Regions from separate parts of the Enterobacter chengduensis genome, predicted to be linked through region 1. Evidence: predicted binding sites of a transcription regulator. Region 1 holds the regulator's gene; the other holds the start of a gene.
What was found. Region 1 encodes PurR, which represses purine synthesis genes. Its sites were predicted from a motif close to CANGCAAACGTTTGCNTG; they were not measured.

Region 1 (15,812 bases):
GAGGTGACGAGATTCATTTCCACTTCGTCGCTGGCTGCCTGCGCCCCTGCGCAAACAGCCAGCGCGATCGTTGCCAGAATAAAACGCTTCATATGACCTCCACGGGTTATTTTTTGCCCCTTAAGTGTATACCAGGGGCAAAGATTTCACCGGAAAGTCACCTTATGATGACGGTTTATGGTACGTCGTAACCGAGCGCGGCCTTGCGGATGCGGAACCACTGCTGGCGGGTCATCTGCAGTTCTTCGGCGGCCAGTGCAGAACGCACGCGTTCAATTTTACCGGAACCGATAATGGGCAGCGGTTTTGACGGCAGGCGCAGGATCCACGCGTAAACCACCTGCTCGATGCTCTCGGCGTTCAGTTCACGGGCGATGGTTTCCAGCTCGTTGCGCAGCGGCTGGAATTCGTCATCATTAAACAGGCGTCCGCCCCCGAGGCACGACCAGGCCATTGGTCGAATGCGCAGCTGCTGCAGCTGGTCGAGCGTACCGTCCAGCAGCAGCGGCTGATGTACCGGGGAGATCTCAACCTGATTCGTGGCCAGGGTAAACGGCAGACGTGACTGAAGCAGCGCAAACTGCGCCGGGGTAAAGTTAGACACGCCGAAATGACGGACTTTCCCGCTCTGATGCAGGTTCAGGAAGGCTTCCGCCACCTCATCGGCATCCATCAGCGGGTCAGGACGGTGGATTAACAGCAGGTCGATACGATCGGTCGCCAGATTGACCAGCGACTGCTCGGCGCTCTTAATGATATGCGCGCTGTCGGTGATGTAATGACCGAGGGCGTGCTCGGGTTTTGCCGTGGTGGCAATACCACACTTGGTGACGATTTCCATCCTGTCGCGGAGCGCCGGCACCAGCTTGAGCGCCTCGCCGAAGGCGGCTTCACACTGATAGCCGCCATAAATATCCGCATGATCGACCGTGGTGATGCCTAAGTCGAGATGCTCTTCAATAAAGCTCGCCAGCTGGAGGGGGGACATATTCCAGTCCATCAGGCGCCAGTAGCCCATTACAAAACGGGAGAATTCTGGCCCCTGGGGGGCAAGGGTAATTCGCTGAACCATAACATTTTCCTCAAGGACGTGATGTCATGAGTATACGCAATTACCGTGTTAAAAAAGTGAAGGTTGCTGGGGTTCTTCGGCCTCACCAGCTTTGTTTGCGCGTAATTTGCGCAAACGACGCTGTCGGCAGAGGCGTAATACCTCCTGCTTTTGCGTGTCGCTGAAGTTTTGCCAGTTAAAGCGTTCATCACGGGTACGCATGCACCCGCGGCAATATCCGCGTTCATCCACCTGACAAATACCCCGGCACGGGCTCTGGATAGGGAAAAACTCCAGCTGCTCTGCCACACTCACCTCCAGATAGCCACTCTCACCTACAGTGAAGACGTTAAACGCCCCGCATGCAAGGCCATTACCACAGATTTGTGGCATTAAGGTTTCACTAATCTTCCCTCTCTATACTCTGCCCATCATCAAAATAACAGGTTTACCGATCGATGTGGTTTATCAAAAAGTTACAATGTAACGACATAAAATTTACCCTGGGCTGTGCTTTCTTCTTTACGCTAATTAATGGGCTGTTTATCCAGCGCAGCTGGGCCATTATCGCCCCTGTTCACCTTCACGATTTCCTCTTTGCCGCGTCCGTACCGCTGGTCCTGTTCTGCGGCTGGGTAATTGTTTTTAGCCTGCTTAATATTCCGTATATCCGTAAGCCGCTGCTGATCGTCCTGACCGTCGGCTGCGCCGCGGCGACGTATTTTATGTACACCTACGGCGCGGTTATCGATCAGAACATGATTGTGAACGTGTTCGAAACCAACTCTCAGGAAGCGACCGCCCTGGTGACCCCGCAGATGATTCTGTGGATTGCCGTTGCTGGCCTGGTGCCGTCCGTGGTGCTGGCGCTCACCCGAATTCGTACCGGAAAATGGTGGTACGCGCTGCTGACGCGCGTCGCCGCGATGCTTGGCGCTCTGCTGGTGATAATCCTGATTGCCGCCCTGTTCTATAAAGATTACGCGTCGCTGTTCCGCAATAACAAAAGCATCGTCAAAATGGTGACCCCGGCGAACTATGTTAGCGCCGTGGTGAAGTACAGCAAAATGCGCTGGTTTGCCGGCGATCAAACGCTGGTGCGCATTGGTGAAGATGCCCATAAAGGGCCGCTGATTACCGGTCAACAGAAGAAAACCGTTCTGGTGCTTGTCGTCGGCGAAGCCTCTCGCGCGGCAAACTACTCCCTGAATGGTTACGGGCGTGAAACCAACCCGGAGCTGAAAAAGCAGGACGTGATTAACTTCCCGCAGGCCTCGTCGTGCGGGACTGAAACCGCGGTTTCCGTTCCCTGCATGTTCTCCGGCATGACGCGCAGCAAATACGATGCCGACCTGGCTCACCATCGGGAAGGGCTACTTGACGTCCTCAAGCATGCGGGTGTCAACCTGCTGTGGCGCGACAACGACGGCGGCTGTAAAGGCGCCTGTGACCGCGTGCCGCATACCGACATGACGCAGTGGAATCTGGATCAGTTCTGCAAAGATAAATCCTGTATTGACGATGTGAACTTCTACCGTCTGGACAACGTGCTGGATGGCGTGAAGCAAGATACGGTGCTGGTCATCCACCTGATGGGAAGCCACGGCCCGGCGTACTATCGCCGTTACCCGGATAATTTCCGTAAGTTCACCCCAACCTGCGACACCAATGAAATTCAGGATTGCGACCATCAGGCGCTGATGAACACCTATGACAACACCATCCTGTATACCGACAGCATGGTCAGTAAAACCATTGATGCGCTGAAAGCGCGCCAGGCAAGCATGAACACCGCGCTGATTTATCTCTCCGATCACGGTGAATCACTGGGGGAAAGCGGTATTTATCTGCACGGCACGCCGTACATGCTGGCACCGGAGCAACAAACGCATATTCCGTTTATGTTCTGGCTGTCCCAGGACTACGCGAAAAACTTTGGCATCAACGAACGGTGTTTGCGTGACCATGCAGCAAAAAATGCGGTTTCCCAGGACAATTTGTTCTCCACCGTTTTGGGTATGATGGACGTGAAATCAACGGTTTATCAGCCGCAGCTGGATATACTGAGCGCATGTCGTCAGTAATCACGCTTGCATTAGACCGAACGGTCTATTAGAGTGCGGCCATGAGCAGAAACATTGAACACGATACCCGCGAACATCTCCTGGCAACCGGCGAGCAGCTTTGCATGCATCGCGGATTTACCGGTATGGGGTTGAGCGAGTTATTAAAAACCGCTGAGGTACCGAAGGGGTCGTTTTATCACTACTTTCGGTCCAAAGAGGCCTTCGGCGTGGCGATGCTGGAGCGTCATTATGCTGGCTATCACCAGCGGCTGGCGACCCACTTTGCGTCGGGTGAAGGGAACTACCGGGATCGCGTTCTGAACTACTATCAGGAAACGCTGAACCAGTTCTGTCAGCAGGGCATTATCAGCGGTTGCCTGACCGTTAAACTCTCTGCAGAAGTGTGCGATCTTTCTGAAGATATGCGCACGGCGATGGATAAAGGTGCCAGCGGCGTTATCGCCCTGCTGGCCCAGGCGCTGGAGAAAGGCCGCGATGAAAAAACGCTGGCCTTTTCCGGCGAGCCGTTAACCCAGGCGCAGGTGTTATATGCGCTCTGGCTCGGCGCTAACCTGCAGGCAAAAATTTCTCGCAGTGCCGTTCCGCTGGAAAGCGCGCTGGCGCATGTGAAAAGTACGATTACTGCGCCTGGCGTATAGCAGGCGTTTTTATTTATCTCATTACTAGTCGACTGGTCTACTCAGGAGTCTTTATGTCAGCTGAAAAATTATTTACCCCATTGAAAGTGGGTGCCGTCACGGCGCCAAACCGCGTGTTCATGGCACCGCTTACCCGCCTGCGCAGCATTGAGCCGGGCGACATCCCAACCCCACTGATGGGTGAATACTATCGTCAGCGCGCAAGCTCTGGCCTGATTATCACCGAAGCCACGCAGATTTCCGCTCAGGCTAAGGGTTATGCGGGCGCACCGGGACTTCACAGCCCGGAACAGATCGCCGCATGGCAGAAAATCACCGCGGGCGTCCATGCTGAAGAGGGGCGCATTGCCGTCCAGCTGTGGCACACAGGTCGTATCTCTCACAGCAGCATTCAGCCTGGCGGTCAGGCGCCGGTTTCCGCTTCGGCCCTGAGCGCCAATACCCGCACCTCCCTGCGCGATGAAAACGGCAATGCGATCCGCGTAGATACCTCTATGCCGCGCGCGCTTGAGCTGGATGAAATCCCGGGGATCGTGAACGACTTCCGCCAGGCCGTAGCCAACGCCCGCGAAGCCGGTTTTGACCTGATTGAGCTGCACTCCGCGCACGGCTACCTGCTGCATCAGTTCCTGTCACCTTCGTCTAACCACCGCACCGATCGGTACGGCGGCAGCGTCGAAAACCGCGCCCGCCTGGTGCTGGAAGTGGTTGATGCCGTATGCCAGGAGTGGAGCCCGGACCGTATCGGTATCCGCGTCTCGCCTATCGGCTCTTTCCAGAACGTCGACAACGGTCCGAACGAAGAGGCCGATGCGCTGTACCTGATCGAAGAGCTGGCGAAACGCGGCATTGCTTACCTGCACATGTCCGAGCCGGACTGGGCCGGCGGCAAGCCTTACACTGAAGCCTTCCGCCAGAAAGTGCGCGAGCGCTTCCACGGGGTGATCATCGGTGCGGGTGCCTATACGCCAGAGAAAGCCGAAGACCTGATTAATAAAGGGCTGATCGATGCCGTCGCGTTTGGCCGCGACTACATTGCCAACCCGGATCTCGTTGCCCGTCTGCAGAAAAAAGCGGCGCTGAACCCGCAGCGTCCGGAAAGCTTCTACGGCGGCGGCGCGGAAGGTTACACCGACTACCCTTCTCTCTAATCTCTCCGTTGTTCATTGATAGCGGCGATACTTCGCCGCTATACTCAAACATCGTTTCTGTTCAAAATGACAGTCTATTTCATTGGTTAATGAGGAAATTATGCGCCTACTTCACACCATGCTGCGCGTTGGCGACCTGCAACGTTCTATTGATTTCTACACTAACGTCCTGGGCATGAAGCTGCTGCGCACCAGCGAAAACCCGGAATACAAATACTCGCTGGCGTTCGTGGGTTACGGCCCGGAAACGGATGAAGCGGTGATCGAGCTGACCTACAACTGGGGCGTAGACAGCTATGAGCTGGGCACCGCCTACGGCCATATCGCGCTGGAAGTGGACAACGCGGCCGACGCGTGCGAACGCATCCGCAGCAACGGCGGTAACGTCACTCGTGAAGCGGGTCCGGTTAAAGGCGGCACCACCGTGATTGCGTTCGTGGAAGATCCGGACGGTTACAAAATCGAGCTGATTGAAGCCAAAGACGCCGGTCGCGGTCTGGGCAACTGATCCCTCAGGGCGCAGCCTGCGCCCGTAGTTTTACTGCATCGCCCGCCAAAATTTGCCATAATGCGCTCTGCTTTTTTCCCCATGTAAGAGACCCTGATGTCCGATAACGCTCAATTTAGCGGTCTGTGCGACCGTTTTCGTGGTTTTTATCCCGTTGTCATTGATGTAGAAACAGCTGGATTTAACGCTAAAACCGATGCGCTGCTCGAAATTGCCGCCATCACGCTGAAGATGGATGAACAGGGCTGGCTTATCCCGGACACCACGCTGCATTTCCACGTTGAACCCTTCGAAGGGGCAAACCTGCAGCCGGAAGCGCTGGCGTTTAACGGTATCGATCCGCATAACCCGCTGCGCGGTGCGGTCAGTGAATATGATGCGCTGCACGCCATTTTTAAAATGGTGCGTAAAGGTATGAAAGAGACGAACTGCAGCCGCGCCATCATGGTGGCCCATAACGCCACCTTCGATCACACCTTTACCATGGCCGCAGCCGAGCGCGCCTCGCTCAAACGCAACCCCTTCCACCCTTTTGTGACCTTCGACACCGCGGCGCTGAGCGGTCTGGCGCTGGGACAAACGGTGTTGTCAAAGGCCTGTATTACGGCAGGCATTGAATTTGACGGTACGCAGGCGCACTCCGCGCTGTATGACACGGAGCGTACCGCAGAGCTGTTCTGTGAGATCGTCAACCGCTGGAAGCGTCTGGGCGGCTGGCCGCTGGCAACGGGTGCTGACGCTACCGATGACGTGTAGGTCGGGTAAGCGCAGCGCCACCCGACAAAAAAAAAGCGACCACATAGCGGGTCGCTTTTTTATTTGCGCAGAAAATTACTCTGCGTCCGGCTCTTCGGTTTTGTACTTCGCCGCCGTCTCTTTGATCAGCTGCTGCAGTTCGCCGCGCTGATACATTTCAATCAGGATATCGCAGCCGCCAACCAGTTCACCGTCAACCCACAGCTGTGGGAACGTCGGCCAGTTAGCGTACTTAGGCAGCTCAGCGCGGATGTCCGGGTTCTGCAGGATATCAACGTAAGCAAAACGCTCACCACAGGCTGACAGCGCCTGAACCGCTTGCGCGGAGAAGCCGCAGCTTGGCAGCTTCGGAGAACCTTTCATATACAGCAGAATCGGGTTTTCAGCGATCTGGCGCTGGATTTTTTCAATAGTGGTGCTCATGTCTTGCTTCCTTTAACTTCTGTAACGGCATTCGTCTGACATTGTAGCGGTTCAGACTGGCATCGGAAAATAACATTTTTGTCACGTTTATATATTTTACCCTGAGTCACGCAAAGTTGCATTGCAAATGGTGTTTACTCCGGCCGCAGTGCGGGTTTTGCTTAGGGAGTGGGCAAATGTGCGACAGAATGATGATTTTTTTTGCACTTGCTAACGAAACACGATTGTAGTTTGAAAAATGCTATTAACTTTCTGGCTTTTTATAGATTAGAATCGACGGGCTTTGTAAATCATACGCGGGTGTTATTGATGACCTGCATTTATCAGGGGACTGCCCAGTGGCGCGGATAAATAAAATCTCGATCACGCTCTGTGCTTTACTGTTTACTTCACTCACCTTCACGCCAGTGGCAAACGCCTCTCAGCAGGCGCGGCATTCTGCCGTACAAAAAAACCATCTGGCGAAAGCTACAGAACGTAAGAAAAAAACCACCGCTAAGAACGACAAGAAAAAAACACCGGCTCAAACCAAACAGACCGCTTCCAGCAAGACGAAAACCAAGCCTTCCCGCACTGCCCACTCCGCCAAAAGTAAAGCTTCGCAAACCGCCGCTAACCTCGTGACTGAAAAATGCACCGCGCGTAAGGGCCACAAGGCGAAATGTACGAAGGTCACCAAAATAGCGGAAGTGCATAAGGTGCGCGTGCAGAAAGCGCAAAAAACAGCAATGAACAAGCTGATGGGGCAGATTGGCAAACCTTATCACTGGGGTGGCAGCTCGCCGCGTACCGGCTTTGACTGCAGCGGCCTCGTCTATTACGCCTATAAGGATCTGGTTAAGTTCCGCATTCCGCGTACCGCCAACGAAATGTACCACCTGCGCGATGCCTCACCGGTTGACCGCGGCGAGCTGGAAAACGGCGACCTGGTCTTCTTCCGCACCCAGGGCCGCGGCACGGCTGACCACGTCGGCGTCTACGTCGGCAACGGGAAATTCATCCAGTCTCCACGTAGCGGCCAGGATATTCAGATCACCTCTCTCAGCGAAGACTACTGGGTACGCCACTACGTCGGCGCGCGCCGCGTGATGACGCCGAAAACCATTCGCTAACCCCTGCCCTGCCACATCCGTGGCAGGGTAAGTTCCTCTTTTGCATACCCTTTCAATTTGCTATCCTGTCCACGTTGTCTGTGTGGTTATTGGCAACGCAAAATACAATAAGGAGAGAAGCAATGTCGTTCGAATTACCTGCACTACCGTATGCAAAAGACGCCCTGGCCCCGCACATTTCTGCGGAAACCCTGGAATATCACTACGGCAAGCATCACCAGACGTACGTCACCAACCTGAACAACCTGATCAAGGGCACCGATTTTGAAGGCAAAACGCTGGAAGAGATCGTCCGCAGCTCAGAGGGTGGCGTATTTAACAACGCGGCTCAGGTGTGGAACCACACCTTCTACTGGCACTGCCTGGCGCCAAATGCCGGCGGCGAACCTGCCGGTGAGCTTTCTACCGCCATCAACGCCGCCTTTGGCAGCTTCGCGGACTTCAAAGCGAAGTTCACCGATGCCGCCATCAAGAACTTCGGCTCTGGCTGGACGTGGCTGGTTAAAGAGGCGGATGGCAAACTGGCTATCGTGTCCACCTCAAACGCGGGCACCCCGCTGACCACCAGCGCGAAGCCGCTGATGACCGTGGACGTATGGGAACACGCTTACTACATTGATTACCGCAACGCGCGCCCTAACTACCTGGAGCACTTCTGGGCACTGGTTAACTGGGAGTTTGTGGCGAAGAACTTCGCCGCGTAAGAGACACGCAGAAGGGTTCGCCCTTCTGCGTTTTTGGCTTAATCCGCAGCGCAGGCTGCTTCGGGCTGTTTACGACCCGACGTCATCACCAGCAGCAGGCCGAGCGCGGCAACGATCGCCCCCATCACCGGCACAAAGCTGTATCCCAGCCCTCCTGAAATCACGGCCCCACCGGCCGCCGCCCCGAGCGCATTGCCCAGGTTAAAGGCACCGATGTTGACCGACGACGAGAGCCCCGGCGCTTCATGCGCAACGCGCATTACGCGCATCTGCAGCGGCGGCACCACGGCAAAGGTGGCTGCGCCCCAGACAACCATCGCGATCGCGGCGCCGACTTCATTCCGCGCCAGCCAGGGAATTGCGATCATGATGACAATCAGCAGGGTTAAGAAACCCTTCAGCGTCCCGCTCACGGAACGGTCGGCAAATTTCCCACCGAGGTAGTTGCCGATCGAGAAGCCCACGCCAATCAGCACGAGCATCGCGGTAACAAAAAGAGGCGTTGCGCGGGTGATGTCATGCAATACCGGTGAAATATAGGTGTAGAGGGTAAACATCGCCCCTGCTCCCAGCACGGTGGTGAGCAGCGCGGAGAGCACCTGCGGGCGCATCAGCACCGACAGCTCTCTGCGCACGTCAGGACGTTCTCCCGCGCTGCCTTTCGGCAGGGAGAAGAACAGCGCCACCATCGCGACCACGCCCAGTCCGGCCGTCGCCAGGAAGGACATCCGCCAGCCAATGACCTCGCCCAGCCAGGTTGCCGCAGGCACCCCGCCGATGTTCGCGATGGTCAAGCCCATAAACATGGTTGCTACGGCACTCGCCTGCTTATGTTTAGGCACCACGCTGGCAGCAACGACCGACCCCAGCCCAAAGAACGCGCCGTGGTTAAGGCTGGTCAGAATGCGTGACAGCATCAGCGTGGTGTAGTCCGGCGAAATGGCCGAAAGCACGTTACCCAGGGTGAAGATGGCCATCAGGAATATCAGCGCATTGCGGCGCGCGCGGTGCGAAAGGAGAAGCGTCATCAGCGGCGCTCCTACCATCACGCCGATAGCGTAGGCGCTGATCAACATCCCGGCAGCAGGGATCGAAACGTCTACGCCCCGGGCGATAACGGGCAGTAGCCCCATCGGGGAGAATTCAGTGGTGCCAATCCCAAAAGCGCCAATCGCCAGGGCCAGCAGGGGAAAATTGATTTTCATGCGTCAACTCCGGATGCCGTGTCATGTGGTAACACAGAACAAAGAAGCAGAAAGCATGACATCAATCACAAAAAATGAGAAGTTAACAAAATGGCAAAAAATTTTTGCCTGAGAAGTAACAATCCGGGAAACTGGGAGGAGAAGGCTCTCCCCCCGCGTAAATCAGTGCAGCGCAGCCGTCAGACCCGCCGCGACAATCAGAGCCAGCACAACAACGGTGGTGAACAGCGAAAACTTCAGATCGGAACTCATCAATTTTTCTCCTTTTAATCCCCCCACGAAAAGTGAGCTTGCTCATTTTTGCACAGATTACGTCAAAAATCTTCCTGGATTTATACTGATAACCACTTTACCTCTTCCCCTTTTCATCAAGATAGGACAAAATTCCACGCTAAATTTATTAGCGTACCGGCCATTGACCCCCTCCTGACGTCCCGTGTCGTTTTCCCGGCGTGCCGCAATTCAACATTGCGAGATAAGGGTGAGAGAAGGCAAACGTTTACCTTCAAGTTTTTCAGGAGTTTAGGATATGGTCTGGAGTGACATTTAATGGCAACAATTAAAGACGTAGCAAAACGCGCAAACGTTTCCACTACAACCGTATCACATGTAATTAACAAAACCCGCTTTGTGGCGGAAGAGACGCGCAACGCCGTCTGGGCAGCGATCAAAGAGCTGCACTATTCGCCAAGTGCGGTTGCGCGCAGCCTCAAGGTTAATCACACCAAGTCCATTGGTTTGCTGGCGACCAGCAGTGAAGCGGCCTATTTTGCCGAGATCATTGAAGCGGTAGAAAAAAACTGCTTCCAGAAAGGCTATACCCTGATTCTGGGCAACGCGTGGAACAGCATTGAAAAACAGCGCGCCTACCTGTCGATGATGGCGCAAAAGCGCGTGGATGGCCTGCTGGTGATGTGTTCCGAGTACCCGGAATCCGTGCTGTCGATGCTCGAAGAGTATCGCCATATCCCGATGGTAGTGATGGACTGGGGTGAAGCGCGCGCGGACTTCACCGACTCCGTGATCGACAACGCCTTTGAAGGCGGCTATATGGCGGGCCGTTATCTGATCGAACGCGGCCACCGCGAGATTGGCGTGATCCCGGGTCCGCTGGAGCGCAACACCGGCGCGGGCCGTCTGGCCGGCTTTATGAAAGCGATGGAAGAAGCGCTGATTACCGTGCCGGAAAACTGGATCGTGCAGGGCGACTTTGAGCCGGAGTCAGGCTACCGCGCGATGCAGCAGATTGTCTCCCAGCAGCACCGTCCGACCGCCGTTTTCTGCGGGGGCGACATCATGGCCATGGGCGCGCTCTGTGCGGCCGACGAGCTGGGTCTGCGCGTGCCGCAGGATATTTCCGTGATCGGGTATGATAACGTGCGTAACGCGCGCTTCTTTACCCCGGCGCTGACCACCATTCACCAGCCGAAAGATTCGCTGGGTGAAACGGCCTTCAACATGCTGCTCGACAGGATCGTCAACAAACGTGAAGAGTCGCAGTCCATTGAGGTCCACCCGCGCCTGATTGAACGCCGTTCCGTTGCGGATGGTCCGTTCCGCGACTACCGTCGCTAATCCCTTTACGGGGCCAGCTATGCTGGCTCCCGTAACCATTCCCGGTTTAGCGTTTCGCTGTCGCCCAGATAATCCAGCAGCCAGGCCATCGCTGGCGAGACATCATTTTGCTGCCAGGTCAGGCAACATGCCGCATCCGGGAACGGATTCTCAAGCGTCAGCGCCACCCACTCTCCGGTATCGATGCGCGGACGCGCAAAATGAACGGGCACCATCGCGACGCACAGCCCGGCGCTGAGGCACGTCGCCGACGATTCCCAGTCAGGCGCCACCACCCGCCGCTGGTTGTCCAGCAGCCAGGTGATACGCTTGGGCAATGAACGGGAGGTATCCTCCAGCACCAGCGACGGCCAGTTGCGCAACGTATCGTCGCTCAGTGGCCCTTCCATCGCCGCCAGCGGGTGATCGCGTGCCACCACGCATTTCCAGCTCAGCATCCCCATATCGCGGAAGGCGTAACGTCCCCCGACCGGGATCGCCTGCGTGGCGCCAATCGCCATCTCCACCCTGCCGTCCGCCAGCGCGTCCCATACGCCGTTGAACACCTCCTGGGAGACCCGCAGCTCGACGTCAGAAAAATGGCGATAGAAATCGACGATCATTTGCCGGGTGCGCTCGGGCTTCACGATGTTATCCACCGCGATGGAGAGATGTCCCCGCCAGCCGTTGGCGATCTGCTGGCACTGCTCGCGGGTGATCTGCATTTTTTTGATAACAGAACGCCCTTCCTTCAAAAACCACGCGCCTGCGGGCGTCAATTCCACGTCGCGATGCCGCCGTTCAAACAGCGGAACCGCCAGCCACTCCTCCAGCTGACGCACCGTGTAGCTGATTGCCGAAGGGACGCGGTGCAGCTCCTGCGCCGCACCGCTAAAGCTGCCGTTGCGCGCGACAGCATCGACCACTTCAAGAGAATAATCTGACCACATTTTCTGCCTGCAAAAAATTTGAATGCACCCGCCAAATATTAGCGTTTCACAAGCCGCTTTGCACTCCCTACACTCTGCGCCAACGTACACCTGCCTCCTCAGGAGAATAGAAGAATGCAACCCAGGAAAGGATTTTTAGTCTGGCTCGGCGGCTTAAGCGTGCTGGGCTTTTTGGCCACCGACATGTACCTGCCGGCGTTTGCCGCGATGCAGGAAGATCTGCAAACCCCTGCTGCGGCCATCAGCGCCAGCCTGAGCTTATTCCTCGCCGGTTTTGCTTTCGCCCAGCTGCTGTGGGGACCGCTCTCGGATCGCTTTGGCCGTAAACCGGTCCTGCTGCTGGGTCTGGCCATTTTTGCCGTCGGCTGCCTGGGGATGCTGTGGGTGCGTGACGCTACCTGGCTGCTGGTGCTGCGCTTCATTCAGGCCGTGGGCGTCTGTGCCGCGGCGGTGACCTGGCAGGCGCTGGTCACCGACTACTATCCGGCTAACCGTACAAACCGTATTTTCGCGACGATTATGCCGCTGGTGGGACTTTCCCCTGCCCTCGCTCCCCTGCTGGGCAGCTGGATCCTCGCGCATTTCGACTGGCAGGCGATCTTTGCCACGCTGTTTGCCATCACCCTGGTGCTGATGCTGCCGGCGTTCGGCCTCAAGCCCGCGCATAAAAAAGAGGCGCACGCCGACGCGAAGCCGATCACCTTCACCTCCCTGCTGAGCGCGAAAGCGTATCGCGGGAATGTCCTGATCTATGCCGCCTGTTCGGCCAGCTTCTTCGCGTGGCTCACCGGCTCGCCGTTTATTCTGCACGATATGGGCTACAGCCCGGCGGCCATCGGTCTGAGCTATGTTCCGCAGACCATCGCGTTCCTGGTAGGCGGGTACGGCTGCCGCGCGGCGCTGCAAAAATGGGAAGGTCAGCAGATGCTGCCATGGCTGCTGGTGCTCTATGCGCTGAGCGTCATCGGCACCTGGGCCGTCGGGTTTGTTCCGGGCGCAGGTCTGGCTGAAATTTTGATCCCCTTCTGCGTGATGGCCGTGGCGAACGGGGCGATTTACCCCATCGTGGTGGCACAGGCGTTACGTCCGTTCCCGCAGGCGACAGGCCGCGCGGCCGCGCTGCAAAATACCCTGCAGCTGGGTCTGTGCTTCCTGGCAAGCCTGGTGGTCTCCGCGCTTATTGCAACGCCGCTGCTGACCACCACCAGCGTGATGCTGGTCACCGTTGCGCTGGCGGCGATGGGCTATCGCATGCAGTCGGCTGCGCATCGCGAGCAAAATGCGCGGTCGCAGGCGGAAACCTCGCATGCCTGATTGCGCCTGAAATCATGTTACATTTCAGTGATTAGGTTGCTAACAATTTTCTATTGAATCACCAAATTTTGAGGCCTATACTAAATTTGGTTCGATTAAATACGATAAATATTAAGTGTTAACGGGAGCCGGAGTGCTCCCGTTTTACCATGGAAGGCATTTCGGCAAGGGTTATCTCCCTTCCTCTGTTCTACGTCGGATACTAGCCTCGCGGTTTTTACCGTGAGATTTCTCACAAACCAAAAAAGCGTCTACGCTGTTTGAAGGTTCTGATCACATCAGAGTGATGGAGAAGCTATGAGTTCATCGTGTATAGAAGAAGTCAGCGTTCCGGACGACAACTGGTCCCGGATCGTCAGTGAACTGTTAGGTCGAGCAGGCATCACTATCAATGGTTCATCACCATCCGATCCTCAGGTTAAACATCCCGACTTTTTTAAACGTGTATTGCGAGAGGGATCGTTAGGCCTGGGCGAAAGCTACATGGACGGCTGGTGGGAGTGTGAGCGCCTGGATACCTTTTTCGCCAGCGTGCTGCGTGCCGGTCTGGAAAATCAACTCCCTCGCCATCTGAAAGACACCCTGCGCGTCGCCTCTGCCCGACTGTTTAATCTGCAAAATAAAAAACGCGCATGGATCGTCGGTAAAGAGCATTACGATTTGGGCAATGACCTGTTCAGCCGGATGCTGGACCCTTTCATGCAATACTCCTGTGCCTACTGGAAAGACGCGTCAACGCTTGAGGAGGCACAGCAGGCCAAGCTGCGTCTGATCGGCGAAAAACTGCAGCTACAGCCCGGCATGCGCGTGCTGGATATCGGCTGCGGCTGGGGTGGGCTGGCGTATTTTATGGCGAAGCACTATGACGTCAGCGTGGTCGGCGTAACGATTTCAGCGGAACAGCAAAAAATGGCTCGGGAACGCTGCCAGGGCCTCGACGTAGATATCCGCCTGCAGGATTACCGTGACCTGAACGAGCAGTTTGACCGGATCGTTTCCGTCGGCATGTTCGAGCACGTCGGGCCGAAAAACTACGATACCTATTTTGAGATCGTGGATCGTAACTTAAAACCGGACGGCATCTTCCTGCTGCACACCATCGGCTCTAAGCGGACCGACAATAACGTTGACCCGTGGATCAACAAATACATCTTTCCGAATGGCTGTTTACCGTCCGTTCGCCAGATTGCCAACGCCAGCGAGTCCCATTTCGTGATGGAAGACTGGCATAACTTTGGCGCGGATTACGACACCACGCTGATGGCATGGCATGCGCGTTTTCAGGAGGCCTGGCCAGAGATTGCGGACAACTATTCTGAACGATTTAAGCGAATGTTTAGCTATTATCTGAATGCCTGCGCGGGAGCGTTTCGCGCGCGGGATATTCAGCTCTGGCAGGTTGTTTTCAGCCGCGGAATTGAACACGGCCTGCGGGTCGCACGCTAAAAAAATAGCCCCGGTGAACCGGGGCTATTTTTTATTCTTCTTCTACGTTCTTTATTATTGCCGCTTCTTTTGCCGCCAGCACGCGCTCAACCGTATCCACCACCGCCTGGGTTTGCGGATCGATTTCGATATTCACGCGATGCCCCAGCTTTTTCGCACCCAGCGTGGTGCGCTGCAGCGTTTCAGGAATTAAATGCACGCAAAAGCGCGTTGGCGTCACTTCCCCCACCGTCAGGCTAATCCCGTCAATGCCAATAAATCCTTTATAGAGGATGTATTTCATTAATGACGGATCCTGCATTTTAAACCAGATTTGACGGTTATTTTCCGAGGTGACGATTTTCGCTACTTCAGCGGTGGTCATGATGTGCCCCGACATCAGATGGCCGCCAATCTCATCGCTGAACTTCGCTGCTCGTTCAACGTTGACGGTATCGCCCACCGCCAGCTCGCCCAGGTTGGTGATCCGCAGCGTCTCTTTCATTAAATCAAAGCTAATCTGGTTACCGTTAATTTCGGTGACGGTCAGGCAGCAGCCGTTATGGGCAATCGACGCGCCGGTTTCGATGCCCTCAAGCATATATTCCGGCAGCTCTACAACATGCGTACGAAAATTAGGTTTTTCATCAATGGACACCACTTTAGCAGTGCCCTGTACAATACCAGTAAACATGCATACAACTCCTGTTTTTTCCGGACGGTGGTGACACCGTTTAATCCCACCACAATAACAGTTGGAAAAACAGGTTGCCAGCGGAGCGCATTTTCTGGCGATTTTTTCACTAGATAAATAGCTAAAGCCCGCTACAATAGCTGGCACCCCCCTGCTTTTTCTTCTTGCTGCCCGTTTCGGCGGCTTTTTTAGTCTCTCAAATAACTAGAATATAAAGGTGTTCACGTGCAGAAGTACATG
Region 2 (15,812 bases), 390 kb from region 1:
GCGTTCCCTGATTGGCGCGTTTGCCAGCAGCAACCCGGCGGCGTTCCACGCCGAAGACGGCAGCGGTTATCAGTTCATGGTGGAAATGCTGACCGAGCTGAACAGCCGTAACCCGCAGGTGGCGTCGCGCCTGATTGAGCCGCTGATCCGTCTGAAACGCTACGATGCGAAGCGTCAGGCGAAGATGCGTGCCGCGCTTGAGCAGCTGAAAGGGCTGGAAAACCTGTCTGGCGATCTGTACGAGAAGATTGCTAAGGCACTGGCCTGATGTAAAAAAGCCCGGTGGCGCTGCGCTTACCGGGCCTACATAGGGTTTTCTCCCTCTCCCCGTGGGAGAGGGCCGGGATGAGGGCATCAGGCATTAGCCTTAGCTCGCGCTAACTCCGTACCCCCACGCCTCATTACCCGATCCAACACTTCCGCCTCCAGCTCCGCCAGTCGTGCAGAGCCCACGCGACGAGGTCGAGGAAGATCCACCGTCAGATCCAGACCAATTTTCCCATCCTCTATCAACAGCACCCGATCCGCCATCGCGACGGCTTCGCTCACGTCATGCGTCACCAGCAGCACCGTAAAGCCGTGCGCCTGCCACAGGGATACAATCAAATCCTGCATTTCGATCCGCGTCAGGGCGTCGAGCGCGCCAAGGGGCTCATCAAGCAGCAGCAGGCCAGGACGGTGAATCAACGCTCGCGCCAGCGCCACGCGCTGCTTCTGCCCGCCCGAGAGGGCAGCAGGCCATTCACCCGCTCGATTTTCCAGCCCAACGGCCGCCAGCGCCTGACGGGCTTCGTCCCGCCAGCTGCCCTTAAGACCGAGCCCAACATTGTCGATAACCGTTTTCCACGGCAGCAGGCGCGCGTCCTGAAACATCATGCGGGTATCGTCCTGAATATTCGCAAGCGGCGTTGTCCCTGCCAGGATGTCGCCGCCGTTGGGGGCTTCCAGTCCGGCCAGCAGGCGTAGCAGGGTACTCTTGCCGCCGCCGCTGCGCCCGACAACGGCCACAAACTGGCCGGCGGGAATATGCAGATCCAGCCCGTTAAGAATGGTGTTTTCGCCGTAGCGTTTGGTCACGCCGTTCAGCAGCAACGGCGTTCCCTGGTTCAGTCGTGCCGTATTCATGCTTTCACCTCCTGAAGGGTATAGGCCGGGTTCCAGCGCAGCCAGCTGCGTTCCAGCCACTGGGCGCTGACGTCGGCGAGTTTGCCGAGCAGGGCATACAGAATGATGGCAACCACCACCACGTCCGTTTGCAGGAATTCGCGGGCGTTCATCGCCAGGTAGCCAATGCCGGAGTTGGCCGAGATGGTCTCCGCCACAATCAGCGTCAGCCACATCAGGCCGAGCGCGAAACGCACCCCAACCATGATGGAGGGCAGGGCGCCCGGCAGAATCACGTGAACAAAGAGGGAAAAACCCGACAAGCCGTAGCTGCGCGCCATCTCCACCAGCCCGCGATCGATATTGCGGATGCCGTGCCAGGTGTTGATGTAAATCGGGAACAATGTGCCCAGCGCCACGAGGAAGATCTTGGCGCTCTCATCGATTCCAAACCACAAAATCACCAGCGGGATCAGCGCCAGATGCGGCACGTTGCGCAGCATCTGTATCGACGTATCCAGCAGCCGCTCGCCCCAGCGGGACAGGCCGCTGAACAGGCCCAGAACCAGGCCGATGCTGCCGCCGATGGAAAACCCGATTACCGCGCGCCAGGAGCTGATCGCCAGATGCTGCCACAGCTCGCCGCTCACGCTCAGCGACCAGAACGCTTCTACAACGCCCTCAGGTGAGGGCAGAATGCGGCTCGACAGCCAGCCGGTAGACGACGCGAGCTGCCAGAGAGCCACAATGCCGACGGGTAAAAACCACGGCGCGGCGCGCAGCAGCCATTTTTGTGAGGTGGCAGACATGGTCACTCCTTAGCTCTGCGCGGCTTTGCGTGGAATAAACTCGTTCGCCACGGCTTCGCCCTGAAGCTGCAGCCGCTGCGGCTGCGGAATTTCCGGAATGGCGACGTCCAGGTGCGGGAACAGCAGCTCGCCCACCTTGTAGGCCTCTTCCAGGTGCGGATAGCCGGAGAGAATAAAGCTGTCGATGCCCAGCTCGGCGTATTCATTGATGCGCGCGGCCACGGTCGGACCGTCGCCGACCAGCGCCGTGCCCGCACCGCCGCGCACCAGGCCAACGCCCGCCCACAGGTTCGGGCTAATCTCCAGGTTCTCGCGCTTGCCGTTGTGCAGGGACGCCATCCGGTGCTGCCCGACGGAGTCGGTTTTGGCAAACGCGGCCTGCGCCTTCGCGATGGTCTCATCATCCAGATGGGAAATCAGACGGTCGGCGGCCTGCCACGCTTCTTCATTGGTTTCGCGCACAATCACGTGCAGGCGAATACCGAAGCGAACATTGCGGCCATGGGCGGCCGCCTTAGCGCGTACCTGGGCAATTTTTTCTTTCACCAGCTCGGGCGGTTCGCCCCAGGTCAGATAGAGATCGACCTGCTCGGCCGCCAGATCCAGGGCAACGTCCGACGATCCGCCAAAATAGAGCGGCGGGCGCGGCTGCTGCACCGGCGGGAAGTAGAGCTTCGCGTCGCGAACGTGAATATGCTTGCCTTCAAAGGTGACGGTTTCCCCTTCGAGCAGGCGTCGCCAGACGCGGGTGAACTCGGCGGAGGCCTCATAGCGCTCGGTATGGTCGAGGAACACCCCATCGCCCGCCAGCTCCTGCGGATCGCTGCCCGTCACCAGGTTAAACAGGGCGCGGCCGTTGGACAGTCTGTCAAGCGTAGCCGCCTGACGCGCCGCCACGGTGGGAGAGACAACGCTCGGGCGTAACGCCACCAGGAACTTCAGACGCTGGGTGACCGGGATCATCGACGCGGCGACCAGCCAGGCATCTTCACATGAGCGTCCGGTCGGGATCAGCACCCCGGTGAAGCCGATGCGGTCCGCCGCCTGCGCAATCTGCTGCAGGTAGCCGTGGTCAACCGGGCGCGAGCCCTCTTCGGTGCCAAGATAGTGCCCATCACCGTGGGTAGGTAAAAACCAGAAAAGATTCAGACTCATGATTTAGCTCCTTCTTTGCCTGCGGGCTGCCAGATGCGTTCGCGAATAGTGACCTGTTTTGGCACCAGGTGGTTTTGATAGAAGAGGTCAGCGGTTTGCTGCTGAAGCGCGGCGACGTGCGCGTCGACGGGCGTAATGGTGGTCGGTGGACGGTGGTTGAGATAGCTCGCGATCACCGGCTCAGGTAAGCCCATGGTTTTCGCCAGCAGGGCAATGCTCTCCTGACGCTGGGTCTGGGTCAGCGCGTCGGCCTGGGTAAAGGTATCCAGCACGCCCTGAATAAATGCGCCGTTCTTTTCCGCATAAGGGCGCGCGGCCAGATAAAATGAGCCGGTCTGCTTCAGCGTGGTGCCGTCTTTCAGCACGCGAACGCCGCCCTGCAGCAACGCGGCGGAGTAGTACGGATCCCAGATGGCCCAGGCATCCACGTTCTTCTGCTGGAACGCAGCGCGCGCGTCGGCAGGCGTCAGGTAAACGGGCTGAATGTCGGTGAACTTAAGCCCGGCCTCCTGCAGGGCGCGCAGCAGCAGATTGTGTGAGCTGGAACCTTTCTGGAACGCGACCTTATGACCTTTAAGGTCGGCGACGCTTTTAATGCTGCTGTTTTCAGGCACCAGAATCACTTCGGCCTTCGGCTTGGGCGGCTCTACGCCTACATAGACGAGATCCGCCCCTGCCGCCTGGGCGAATATGGGTGGAATATCCCCCGTACTGCCGAGATCGATACTGCCGACGTTCAGGGCCTCCAGCATCTGCGGGCCTGCCGGGAACTCCACCCAGGAGAATTTGGTGTCCGGGAAGCGTTTTTCCAGCAGCTGGTGGCTTTTCGCCAGCACCATGCTGACGCTGCCCTTCTGATAGCCGATTCGTAAACTTTCCGGCGCCGTTTCTGCGGCATGGGCCAGCGAGGTGAGCGCCATCAGTCCTGCCAGTCCGATGCGGGTTAACGTTTTAAACATGGGCGACTCCTTGAGGCTGACCAAACGCCGGGGCCTGGATATCCCGGCGGTGCAGGGCATGCCAGAAGGTTTCCAGAGCGTTGTCGAGGCGGGTTTGCAGGTTGGGCGTAAAGTGGGGTTTGTGCTGATAGTCGATGACCTGGGAATCATCGGCGAAAACGCCGTGGAGGATCTCCTGCGCCTTCAGCGCGTTCAGCACCGGCTTGAGGGCGTAATCTACGGCCAGCAAATGGGCGACCGTACCGCCCGTTGCCAGCGGCAGCACCACCTTACCGTCCAGGGCGCGTTCCGGAAGCAGGTCGAGCAGGGTTTTCAGCGCCCCGGAAAAAGAGGCCTTATAAATGGGCGTTGCCACAATTAAGCCGTCAGCGCCGTTAAGCTGCTCGATGAGCGTTTTCAGCGCCGGGCTGTCGAAACGGGCATAGAGCAGATCTTCAGGTTCGAAGTTATGCAGGTTCCAGTGGCACACTTCCACATCAAGCGCATTGAGTTTTTCGCGGGCATATTCCAGCAGGGCGCTGGAGCGAGAGGGGAATCGTGGACTTCCGGCCAGGGTAATGACGCGCATACTTCCTCCTTATAACCAATTGTTTGCTTTTATCTAACATTCATAACAATTTGAAGGAGTGTGACACCGCGCGGTTATTCCACTAAATGATTTATCTGCAATTAAAATGCGAAAAAGTGCATAAGAATTAAACGGGCAGGAAAACGATTGCGCTTTACGCTGATTTTTTGCCGCAGGTCAATTCCCTTCCGCGCGCGGATCGCCCATAATCCCCTCCCGGTTTGCACACCGGGAATCCAGGAGAGTTCATGTACTACCCCTTCGTTCGTAAAGCCCTTTTCCAGCTCGACCCTGAGCGCGCTCATGAATTGACATTCCAGCAGTTACGTCGCATTACCGGAACGCCACTGGCCGCGCTGGTGCGTCAGCATGTGCCGGTAAAACCGGTGCAGTGTATGGGTCTGACCTTTAAAAATCCGCTGGGTCTGGCGGCGGGTCTGGACAAAAACGGCGAGTGCATCGATGCCCTGGGCGCGATGGGCTTTGGCTCCATTGAAATCGGTACCGTCACCCCGCGCCCGCAGCCGGGAAATGACAAGCCGCGCCTGTTCCGCCTGGTTGAAGCCGAAGGGCTGATCAACCGCATGGGCTTTAATAACCTCGGTGTTGATCACCTCGTTGAGAACGTAAAAAAAGCCCATTTTGACGGAATATTAGGCATCAATATCGGCAAAAATAAAGACACGCGGGTAGAGCAGGGTAAAGATGACTACCTGATTTGTATGGAAAAAGTTTACGCCTATGCCGGTTATATCGCGGTGAATATTTCTTCACCCAATACCCCGGGTCTGCGTTCCTTACAATATGGCGAAGCGCTGGACGATCTTCTGAGCGCCATTAAAAATAAGCAAAATGAACTCCAGGCGATCCACCATAAATATGTTCCGGTCGCGGTTAAGATCGCCCCGGATCTTTCTACCGAAGAATTGATCCAGGTTGCCGACAGTTTAGTCCGTCATAATATTGATGGCGTGATTGCGACCAATACGACGCTCGATCGTTCTCTCGTGCAGGGAATGAAAAACTGTGACGAAGCGGGTGGGTTAAGCGGACGTCCGGTGCAATTAAAAAGCACTGAAATTATTCGCGCTCTGTCTGCGGAATTAAAAGGACGCCTGCCGATTATTGGCGTCGGCGGTATCGACTCCGTCATTGCTGCGCGCGAGAAGATGGCGGCGGGTGCGTCACTGGTGCAAATCTATTCCGGCTTTATTTTTAAAGGACCGCCGCTGATTAAAGAAATCGTTACGCATATCTAATCTTTTCTCCTAATCAGACAACCGGGGCTTTATTTCCAGCCTTGGTTGTTTTATATTCCGTCACTGTTGCTTATTTAAACATTATAGTCTTTTATTAATGGTGTTATAAACGAGGCGGCAAACAGGACATTTTTAGTACAGGACGTTTCGGGGACGGGAGAGAGACATGCGAATTAAACCTGACGATAACTGGCGCTGGTATTTTTGCGACGAGCACGATCGTATGATGCTCGATTTGGCCAATGGCATGTTGTTTCGTTCTCGTTTTGCCCGCCGCATGTTAACTCCGGACGCGTTTTCCCCGTCGGGCTTTTGCGTTGACGACGCTGCACTTTATTTCTCCTTTGAAGAAAAATGCCGCGATCTAGTGCTGTCAAAAGAGCAGCGTGCCGAGCTGGTATTAAATGCGCTGGTGGCGATTCGTTTCCTGAAGCCTCAAATGCCAAAAAGCTGGCATTTTCTTGCGCATGGTATGAGCTGGACTCCGGCAACGGGCGATGCGGCCAGCGTCAATTTGAGCGATACCGCCGAAGAGGTGAGCCTGTTAGTGGTAGAGCCGGGTGAAAATGCCGCGCTTTGCCTGCTGGCGCAGCCCGGCGTAACGATTGCCGGGCGGACGATGCAGCTTGGCGACGCCATTAAAGTGATGAACGACAGGCTGAAGCCACAGCTGCGCGTCGATTCCTTCAGCCTCGAGCAGGCGGTTTAAGCTTCCAGCTGGACGGACGTTTTCGGTACGCAGCTGCAGCACAAAATGGTTCCGTCATCCCCCACCGCCGATTTCTTCAGAGCAGTCACTTCCCCCTCTACCAGCTTAATGCGGCAGCATCCGCAAATTCCCGCACGACAGGAATAGGGTACGCGAATACCGGCCTGCTCCAGCTGTTCCAGCAGCACCTGCTGATTGTTGCCACGAATCACGTTGCCCTGCCAGTGGATATCCACCGCAGAGGCGACGTTCGTCTCAACGTCGACAAACTCCTCCTCCTGGCCCGAACCGTACACTCTTGCAGGCCCGCGGGCGAGGATCTCAACCTCATCACCGACGCGGATGGCGCCGCTGGAGCGTGGGATCAGGTTCTGGCCGAAATCGACGTCGCCGTTGTCCTGCGCGGTGCGGAATGACTGCAGCGTCTTCAGCGGTTCGCCGGAAGGGTGCTTCTGGCCTTTCTCCGGGCTTACCGTCGTGAAAATGCAGCGGCTGCACGGCTTCACCACGTCAAAAATGACGCTGCCGATGCGAATCACTTTCCAGGTGTCTTCTTCCCACGCATCGGCACCCGTTACCACCAGGTTAGGACGGAACTGTTCCATCTGAACGCTGGCTTTGCAGCGGCCTTGTAAATCACGCAGCGAGGCTTCGTTGGTCAGCAGGAACGGGAAGCCGTCGGCAAAGGAAAGCGGTACGGCGTCATGGCGCTTCACGCGACGCGTCAGTTCAGGCCCCACCCAGCGCAGCTGCACGTCGCGAGAGAAGAAGCCGCTCAGCCAGCGGTTAACCTCATCCGGCGCGATGCGCGCGGTAAAATGATTTCCCCACACTTCCGTTGGCGCGTCGACGGGCGCAAAATCAGCAAAGCGAATCACCGCGCTGGAACCGTCCGGCGCGGTCAAATGCAAACCGTCGTGAAGCGGGGAAGGGGTAAAGCGAACCATCTGCGGGAACTGGCGCGCGGTAATGAACGTGCCGTCAGGCTCGGTGACCATAAAAATGCGATCGAAGGCGAATCCGCTCATGTCGGCCAGCGCGTGAGAGACGCCGATGCCGCGCATGGATTTCACCGGATGAATAAAAAGCCTGGATAACGTCGCCACTGCACACTCCCACAAATGAAAATAAGCCTTCAACTTTATGACATACACGCCATATTAGCTATAATGCGCGACAATTTTCTAAGAGTAAAAGTGACGATATGAATTCTCTGTTTGCCAGTACGGCCCGTGGGCTGGAAGAGCTGTTAAAAACTGAACTGGAAAGCCTGGGCGCGCAAGAGTGCCAGGTGGTTCAGGGTGGTGTCCATTTTGAGGGCGACACGCGGCTTATTTACCAGAGCCTGATGTGGAGCCGCCTGGCGTCGCGCATCATGCTGCCGATGAAGGAGTGCAAGGTCTACAGCGATCTTGACCTCTATACCGGCGTACAGATGATCGACTGGACAGAGATCTTCACGCCAAACGCCACCTTTGCGGTGCACTTCAACGGCGTGAACGACGAGATCCGCAACAGCCAGTACGGTGCCCTGCGCGTAAAAGACGCCATCGTGGACTGCTTCACGCGCAAAAATAAGGAACGTCCGAACGTCGATCGCGAAAATCCGGATCTGCGTATCAACGTCTGGCTGAACGGCGACACGGCGAGCATCTCTCTCGATCTGAGCGGCGCGGGCCTGCACCTGCGCGGCTACCGCGATCGCACCGGGATGGCGCCAATCAAAGAAACGCTGGCCGCCGCGATCGTCATGCGTTCCGGCTGGCAGCCGGGTACGCCGCTGCTCGATCCGATGTGTGGTTCCGGTACATTGCTGATTGAAGCCGCGATGCTGGCCACCGATCGTGCGCCAGGGCTGCACCGTGGGCACTGGGGCTTTAAAGGCTGGGCGCAGCACGATGAAGCCCTCTGGAAAGAGGTCAAAGACGACGCGCAGACCCGCGCGCGTAAAGGCCTGGCGGAGTACGCCTCGCATTTCTACGGTTCAGACAGCGATCCGCGCGTCATTGAGCGCGCGCGCAGCAACGCCCGCCGCGCCGGTATCGGCGAGCTGGTCACCTTCGAGGTGAAGGACGTGGCGAACCTGACCAACCCGCTGCCGAAAGGCCCGTACGGTACCGTCATCAGCAACCCGCCATACGGCGAGCGTCTCGACAGCGAACCGGCGCTGATCGCCCTGCACAGCCTGCTGGGCCGCAACATGAAGGACCACTTCGGCGGCTGGAACCTGTCTCTGTTCAGCGCCTCGCCGGAACTGCTGAGCTGCCTGCAGCTGCGCGCCGATCGCCAGTTTAAGGCGAAAAACGGCCCGCTGGACTGCGTGCAGAAAAACTATCATCTGGCGGAGAAGGCGGCCGACAGCAAGCCGTCCGGCGTGGCGGAAGATTACGCCAACCGCCTGCGCAAGAACCTGAAGAAATTTGAGAAGTGGGCGAAGCAGGAGGGCATTGAATGCTATCGCCTGTACGATGCCGACCTGCCGGAATACAACGTGGCGGTTGACCGCTACGCGGACTGGGTGGTGATTCAGGAATATGCGCCGCCGAAAACCATTGATGCGCAAAAAGCGCGCCAGCGCATGCTGGACGTCATTGCCGCCACCATCGCCGTGCTGGGTATTGCGCCAAACAGGCTGGTGTTGAAAACCCGCGAGCGTCAGAAAGGCAAAAACCAGTATCAGAAGATGGGCGAGAAGGGCGACTTTATCGAAGTGGGTGAATACAACGCCCGCCTGTGGGTCAACCTGACCGACTATCTGGACACCGGCCTGTTCCTCGACCACCGTATCGCCCGCCGCATGCTGGGCCAGATGAGCAAAGGCAAGGACTTCCTGAACCTCTTCTCCTATACCGGCAGCGCCAGCGTGCATGCCGGTCTGGGCGGCGCGCGCAGCACCACTACGGTGGATATGTCACGTACCTATCTGGAGTGGGCGGAGCGCAATCTGCGTCTGAACGGTCTGACCGGACGTCAGCACCGCCTGATGCAGGCCGACGTGCTGGGCTGGCTGCGCGATACCGACGAGCAGTTTGACCTGATCTTTATCGATCCGCCGACCTTCTCTAACTCCAAGCGTATGGAAGATAGCTTTGACGTTCAACGCGATCACCTGCGCCTGATGACCGACCTGAAGCGCCTCCTGCGCAAAGGCGGCACCATTATGTTCTCGAACAACAAACGCGGCTTCCGTATGGATCATGACGGCTTAGCGGCCCTGGGACTGAAAGCACAAGAAATCAGCCAAAAAACGCTGTCTCAGGACTTTGCCCGTAACCGTCAAATCCATAACTGCTGGTTGATCACCGCGGTCTGAAAGGAAAAATAAATGTCTTTAATTAGTATGCACGGCGCGTGGCTCTCTTTCAGCGACTCACCGCTTCTCGATAATGCAGAGCTGCACATCGAAGATAACGAGCGCGTCTGTCTGGTGGGCCGTAACGGCGCGGGTAAATCCACGCTGATGAAGATCCTCAACCGCGAGCAGGGCCTGGATGACGGGCGCATTGTTTACGAGCAGGATCTGATTGTCTCCCGCCTCCAGCAGGATCCGCCGCGTCACGTGACCGGCAGCGTATACGATTTCGTGGCGGAGGGGATCTCCGAGCAGGCCGAATACCTGAAGCGCTATCACGAGATTTCGCATCTGGTGATGACCGATCCGAGCGACAAAAACCTCAACGAGCTGGCGAAAGTGCAGGAGATGCTCGATCACCACGGCCTGTGGCAGCTTGAAAACCGCATTAATGAGGTGCTGGCGCAGCTCGGTCTGGAACCAGATATGGAGCTGTCGGCGCTCTCCGGCGGCTGGCTGCGTAAAGCGGCCCTGGGCCGCGCGCTGGTCAGCGGGCCGAAGGTGCTGCTGCTGGACGAACCGACTAACCACCTGGATATTGAAGCGATCGACTGGCTGGAAGGGTTCCTGAAAACCTTCAGCGGCACCATCATCTTTATCTCGCACGACCGTTCGTTTATCCGCAATATGGCGACCCGCATTGTCGACCTCGACCGCGGCAAGCTGGTGACCTATCCCGGTGATTACGATACCTATCTGCTGGAAAAAGAAGAAAACCTGCGCGTGGAAGAGCTGCAAAATGCCGAGTTCGACCGCAAGCTGGCGCAGGAAGAGGTCTGGATCCGCCAGGGCATTAAAGCCCGCCGTACCCGTAACGAAGGCCGCGTGCGTGCCCTGAAGGCGATGCGCCGCGAGCGCAGCGAACGCCGTGAAGTGATGGGCAGCGCCAAAATGCAGGTGGAAGAGGCGTCCCGCTCCGGCAAGATTGTCTTCGAAATGGAGAACGTTAACTATCAGGTCGACGGTAAAGTGCTGGTGAACGATTTCTCCGCGCAGGTTCAGCGCGGCGACAAAATCGCGCTGATTGGCCCGAACGGCTGCGGGAAAACCACGCTGCTGAAGCTGATGCTGGGCCAGCTGCAGGCCGACAGCGGCCGCATTCACTGCGGGACCAAGCTGGAAGTGGCCTACTTCGACCAGCACCGCGCGGAGCTGGATCCTGACCGGACGGTGATGGATAACCTCGCCGAAGGCAAGCAGGAGGTGATGGTGAACGGCAAGCCGCGCCACGTGCTGGGCTACCTGCAGGACTTCCTGTTCCATCCAAAACGCGCCATGACGCCGGTGCGTGCGCTGTCGGGGGGTGAGCGAAACCGCCTGCTGCTGGCGCGCCTGTTCCTCAAGCCAAGCAACCTGCTGATCCTCGATGAACCAACGAACGACCTGGATGTCGAAACGCTGGAATTGCTCGAAGAACTGATTGACGGTTATCAGGGGACCGTGATGCTGGTCAGCCACGATCGTCAGTTCGTGGATAACACCGTGACCGAGTGCTGGATCTTCGAAGGTGAAGGGCGAATTGGTCAATATGTCGGCGGTTATCACGATGCAAAAGGGCAACAGGCACAGTCGCTGGCGACGAAGCAGTCAAAGTCCAAAATAAGTTCTGAACCTGCTGTAACAAAAGCAGAAACTGTCAAGAAAACCTCGGCTAAACTAAGCTATAACCTGCAGCGCGAACTGGAGGGGCTACCGCAGCGTCTTGAAGAGCTGGAGGCCGCGCTTGAGGATCTGCAAACACAGGTTGCTGATGCGTCATTCTTTACTCAATCGCATGACTATACTCAGAAAGTACTGTCAGAACTGTCCGCGGCTGAAAAAGCCCTGGAAGAAGCATTTGAGCGCTGGGAGTACCTTGAGTCTCTGAAAAACGGCGCATAAACAGGGATAACATATGTGTGACCAGCACCATGCCGACAGGCATATTTTATGCTCGCAATGCGATATGCTCGTGGCGTTGCCAGAGCTTGGTCACGGTCATAAAGCCCTGTGTCCACGTTGCGGGACGACGTTGACAACCGAGTGGGACGCGCCAAGGCAGCGTCCCACAGCCTACGCGCTGGCGGCGCTGTTCATGCTGCTGCTCTCCAATCTCTTCCCCTTCATCTCTATGAAGGTGGGGGGGATCACCAGCCAGGTGGATCTGCTTGAGATCCCGGGCGTGATGTTCTCGGAAGATTACGCCAGCCTCGGCACCTTTTTTCTCCTGTTTGTCCAGATAGTCCCGGCGTTGTGCCTGGTCGTCATCCTGCTGCTGGTGAACCGCGTCAGGATGCCGACATCACTGAAAATCCGGCTCGCGCGGATCCTGTTTCAGCTCAAAAGCTGGGGCATGGCCGAGATTTTTCTGGCGGGCATTCTGGTCAGCTTCGTGAAGCTGATGGCCTACGGCGATGTGGGCATCGGCAGCAGCTTTATTCCGTGGTGCCTGTACTGCGTTCTGCAGCTGCGCGCATTCCAGTGCGTGGACAGGCGCTGGGCGTGGGATGATATCGCCCCGGCACCGACGCTTGCGCAGAGGGTGAAGGTCGGCGTGCCCGGTATTCGTCAGGGGCTACGTTCCTGCCCGTGCTGCACCGCCGTGCTGCCCGCCGATGTCGACGTGTGTCCGCGCTGTGAAACGAAAGGTCACGTACGCCGCAAAAATAGCCTGCAGTGGACGATGGCGCTGCTGGTCACGTCCATCATGCTGTATCTGCCGGCCAATATTCTGCCAATCATGATCACCGACCTGCTCGGTGACAAAATGCCCTCGACGATCCTGGCCGGGGTCATTCTGCTGTGGGGGGAAGGTTCTTATCCGGTTGCCGGGGTCATCTTTATCGCCAGTATTATGGTGCCCACCTTAAAAATGATCGCTATCGCCTGGCTCTGCTGGGATGCGAAAGGTCATGGCAAACGCGACAGCGAACGCATGCACCTGATTTATGAAGTGGTCGAGTTTGTCGGACGCTGGTCAATGATTGACGTGTTTGTCATCGCCGTTCTCTCTGCACTGGTGCGGATGGGCGGTTTGATGAGTATTTATCCCGCGATGGGGGCTTTAATGTTTGCACTGGTTGTGATTATGACCATGTTTGCGGCCATGACCTTCGACCCTCGTTTATCGTGGGATCGTGAGCCTGAATCAAGCCATGAGGAAGAGTAAGAGCATGGAAAATAAGAGTGGAGAGGCGAAAGTGCAGAAGGTCAAAAACTGGTCGCCGGTGTGGATATTTCCCATCGTGACTGCGCTGATCGGTGCCTGGATCCTGTTTTATCATTACAGCCATCAGGGACCGGAAGTCACGCTGATCACCACCAATGCGGAGGGCATTGAGGGCGGTAAAACGACCATCAAAAGCCGTAGCGTGGACGTGGGCGTGGTGGAAAGCGCAACCCTGACCGACGATTTAACCCATGTAGAGATTAAGGCGCGTCTGAATGCCGGCATGGAAAAACTGCTGCACGGCGATTCCGTTTTCTGGGTCGTTAAGCCGCAGGTGGGACGTGAAGGGATTAGCGGCTTAGGGACGCTCCTCTCCGGTGCCTATATCGAACTGCAGCCCGGCACGAAGGGTAGCCAACCTGGGCAATACCAGCTTCTCGACTCGCCGCCGCTCGCGCCGCCGGATGCCAAGGGCATCCGCGTGATCCTCGACAGCAAAAAAGCAGGTCAGCTTACGGCGGGCGACCCGGTCCTGTTCCGCGGCTACCGCGTCGGATCGGTGGAGAAAAGCACGTTCGATCCGCAGAAACGCGCGATCAGCTATCAGCTCTTCATCAATGCGCCAAACGATCGTCTGGTTACCAGCAATGTCCGCTTCTGGAAAGACAGCGGCATCGCGGTCGATCTGACCTCGGCAGGCATGCGCGTTGAAATGGGCTCGCTGACAACGCTGTTTGGCGGTGGCGTGAGTTTTGACGTACCGGAAGGCCTGGATCTTGGGCAGCCGGTGGCAGAGAACACCGCTTTTCGTCTCTTTGACGATCAAAAAAGCATTCAGGATGCGCTCTATACCGATCACGTTGACTTCCTGATGTTCTTTAAAGACTCCGTTCGCGGCCTGCAGCCGGGTGCGCCTGTTGAGTTCCGCGGTATTCGTTTGGGTACGGTTGGGCAAGTGCCGTTCTTTGTGCCTGGCCTGCAGCAGGTTCTGGATGATGATTACCGCATTCCGGTGCTGATTCGTATAGAACCTGAACGCTTGATCAACCAGATTGGCGAGAATCAGGATATTGCTACGCATATTTCTCAACTGATGGAGCGCGGTCTGCGCGGATCCCTGAAGACGGGTAACCTGGTGACCGGCGCGCTGTATGTGGATATGGACTTCTACCCGAAAGCACCGCCAATTACCGGTATCCGTGAATTCGGGGGGTACAAGATCATCCCAACGGTGAGCAGCGGTCTGGCGCAGATCCAGCAGCGTCTGATGGAAACCCTGGATAAGATCAACAATCTGCCACTGAATCCGATGATTGAAGCGGCAACCGGCTCGCTCCATCAGAGTCAGGAGACAATGCAGCGTCTGCAAACCACGCTGGATAACATCAACAAGATCACGGCGAGCCAGAGTATGCAGCAGCTGCCGCAGGACATGCAGAAAACGCTGCGCGAGCTTAACCGCAGTATGCAGGGCTTCCAGCCGGGCTCGGCGGCCTACAACAAGATGGTGGCAGACATGCAGCGTCTTGATCTGGTCTTGCGCGAACTGCAGCCGGTGCTGAAAACGCTCAACGAGAAGAGCAACGCGCTGGTGTTTGAAGCGAAAGATAAAAAGGATCCTGAGCCGAAGAGGGCGAAACAATGAAAAAATGGCTAGCGATTGTAGGAGCGATGGTACTCACGGCCTGTAGCTCAGGCAGTGAAACGAAAAGCTACTATCAGCTACCGCTGATGGCGCAGGCAGGTACCCAGAGTACCGCTTCACAAGGCAACCGTCTGCTGTGGGTTGAGCAAGTTGCCGTGCCGGACTACCTGGCTGGCAACGGGGTGGTCTACCAGACCAGCGATGTACAGTACACCATTGCCAACAATAACCTTTGGGCCAGCCCGCTGGATCAGCAGTTGCGCAATACGCTGGTGGCCAACCTGAGCAGCCAGCTTCCGGGCTGGGTTGTTGCTTCCCAGCCACTGGGTAGCGATCAGGATACGCTGAACGTTACGGTAACGGGCTTCCATGGTCGGTATGACGGTGCCGTTATCATCAGCGGGGAGTGGCTGCTGAACCATCAGGGGCAGCTGATTAAGCGTCCTTTCCATCTGGAGCTGAAGCAGCAAAAAGATGGCTATGACGAAATGGTGAAAGTCCTGGCGCAGGGTTGGGCCCAGGAGTCGGCCAGCATCGCGAGGGAGATTTCCCGGCTGCCATAAGTAAAATTCATCATTAAAAACCGCAATTGGCCTGGCGCTGATTGCGGTTTTTTTTTCGTTTTGGCTTCAGGTTGTTACTTGTGCCGGGTCACACTTTTTGTACAAATGATCTTCTGGCTAGCTCACAAATATGACACCCGTATGAATTTTGAACATTGACGCTGCAATGAATTCGGGGTATTCGTTATCTGTGCCTGTGCAATGAGTGCAGACACTGTTTTCTTTCCACCAGACAAAAGAATGAGGGAAACGAGGCATGAAGAGACAGAAACGAGATCGCCTGGAACGGGCTCATCAACGTGGTTATCAGGCCGGCATCGCTGGGCGTTCTAAAGAAATGTGTCCTTATCAGACGATAAATCAAAGGTCACAATGGCTTGGAGGCTGGCGAGAAGCCATCGGCGACAGGGCACTCATAGCCTGATAACGTCTCTTTAAAAAAAGAAACCTCCGCATTGCGGAGGTTTCGCCTTTCTGGAGGTGCCAAAAGCACGATCAGAACGCGGAAGTGTCCTGGAACAGGCCAACTTTCAGGTCGCTT

Region 2: the regulator PurR is predicted to act here: its motif matches at 4,732-4,749, upstream of pyrD (quinone-dependent dihydroorotate dehydrogenase).

Annotation. Positions count from the first base shown of each region.
Region 1 covers NZ_CP043318.1:2,212,592-2,228,403, reverse strand. The annotation lists gene sodC (superoxide dismutase [Cu-Zn] SodC) at 1-92, opposite strand, end outside; gene FY206_RS10990 (aldo/keto reductase) at 176-1,072, opposite strand; gene FY206_RS10985 (DUF1289 domain-containing protein) at 1,121-1,360, opposite strand; gene eptA (phosphoethanolamine transferase EptA) at 1,510-3,135, shown strand; gene FY206_RS10975 (TetR/AcrR family transcriptional regulator) at 3,177-3,776, shown strand; gene nemA (alkene reductase) at 3,830-4,927, shown strand; gene gloA (lactoylglutathione lyase) at 5,028-5,435, shown strand; gene rnt (ribonuclease T) at 5,532-6,191, shown strand; gene grxD (monothiol glutaredoxin 4) at 6,267-6,614, opposite strand; gene FY206_RS10950 (C40 family peptidase) at 6,953-7,726, shown strand; gene sodB (superoxide dismutase [Fe]) at 7,849-8,430, shown strand; gene FY206_RS10940 (MFS transporter) at 8,469-9,635, opposite strand; gene cydH (cytochrome bd-I oxidase subunit CydH) at 9,798-9,887, opposite strand; gene purR (HTH-type transcriptional repressor PurR) at 10,185-11,210, shown strand; gene punR (DNA-binding transcriptional activator PunR) at 11,228-12,139, opposite strand; gene punC (purine nucleoside transporter PunC) at 12,254-13,453, shown strand; gene cfa (cyclopropane fatty acyl phospholipid synthase) at 13,751-14,899, shown strand; gene FY206_RS10910 (riboflavin synthase) at 14,931-15,572, opposite strand; gene mdtK (MdtK family multidrug efflux MATE transporter) at 15,798-15,812, shown strand, end outside.
Region 2 covers NZ_CP043318.1:1,827,158-1,842,969, forward strand. The annotation lists gene pepN (aminopeptidase N) at 1-268, shown strand, start outside; gene ssuB (aliphatic sulfonates ABC transporter ATP-binding protein) at 355-1,125, opposite strand; gene ssuC (aliphatic sulfonate ABC transporter permease SsuC) at 1,122-1,913, opposite strand; gene ssuD (FMNH2-dependent alkanesulfonate monooxygenase) at 1,923-3,068, opposite strand; gene FY206_RS08935 (sulfonate ABC transporter substrate-binding protein) at 3,065-4,027, opposite strand; gene ssuE (NADPH-dependent FMN reductase) at 4,020-4,595, opposite strand; gene pyrD (quinone-dependent dihydroorotate dehydrogenase) at 4,844-5,854, shown strand; gene zapC (cell division protein ZapC) at 6,021-6,563, shown strand; gene FY206_RS08960 (YcbX family protein) at 6,560-7,669, opposite strand; gene rlmKL (bifunctional 23S rRNA (guanine(2069)-N(7))-methyltransferase RlmK/23S rRNA (guanine(2445)-N(2))-methyltransferase RlmL) at 7,768-9,876, shown strand; gene FY206_RS08970 (ABC transporter ATP-binding protein) at 9,889-11,796, shown strand; gene pqiA (membrane integrity-associated transporter subunit PqiA) at 11,810-13,063, shown strand; gene pqiB (intermembrane transport protein PqiB) at 13,068-14,708, shown strand; gene pqiC (membrane integrity-associated transporter subunit PqiC) at 14,705-15,271, shown strand; gene rmf (ribosome modulation factor) at 15,528-15,695, shown strand; gene fabA (3-hydroxyacyl-[acyl-carrier-protein] dehydratase FabA) at 15,767-15,812, opposite strand, start outside.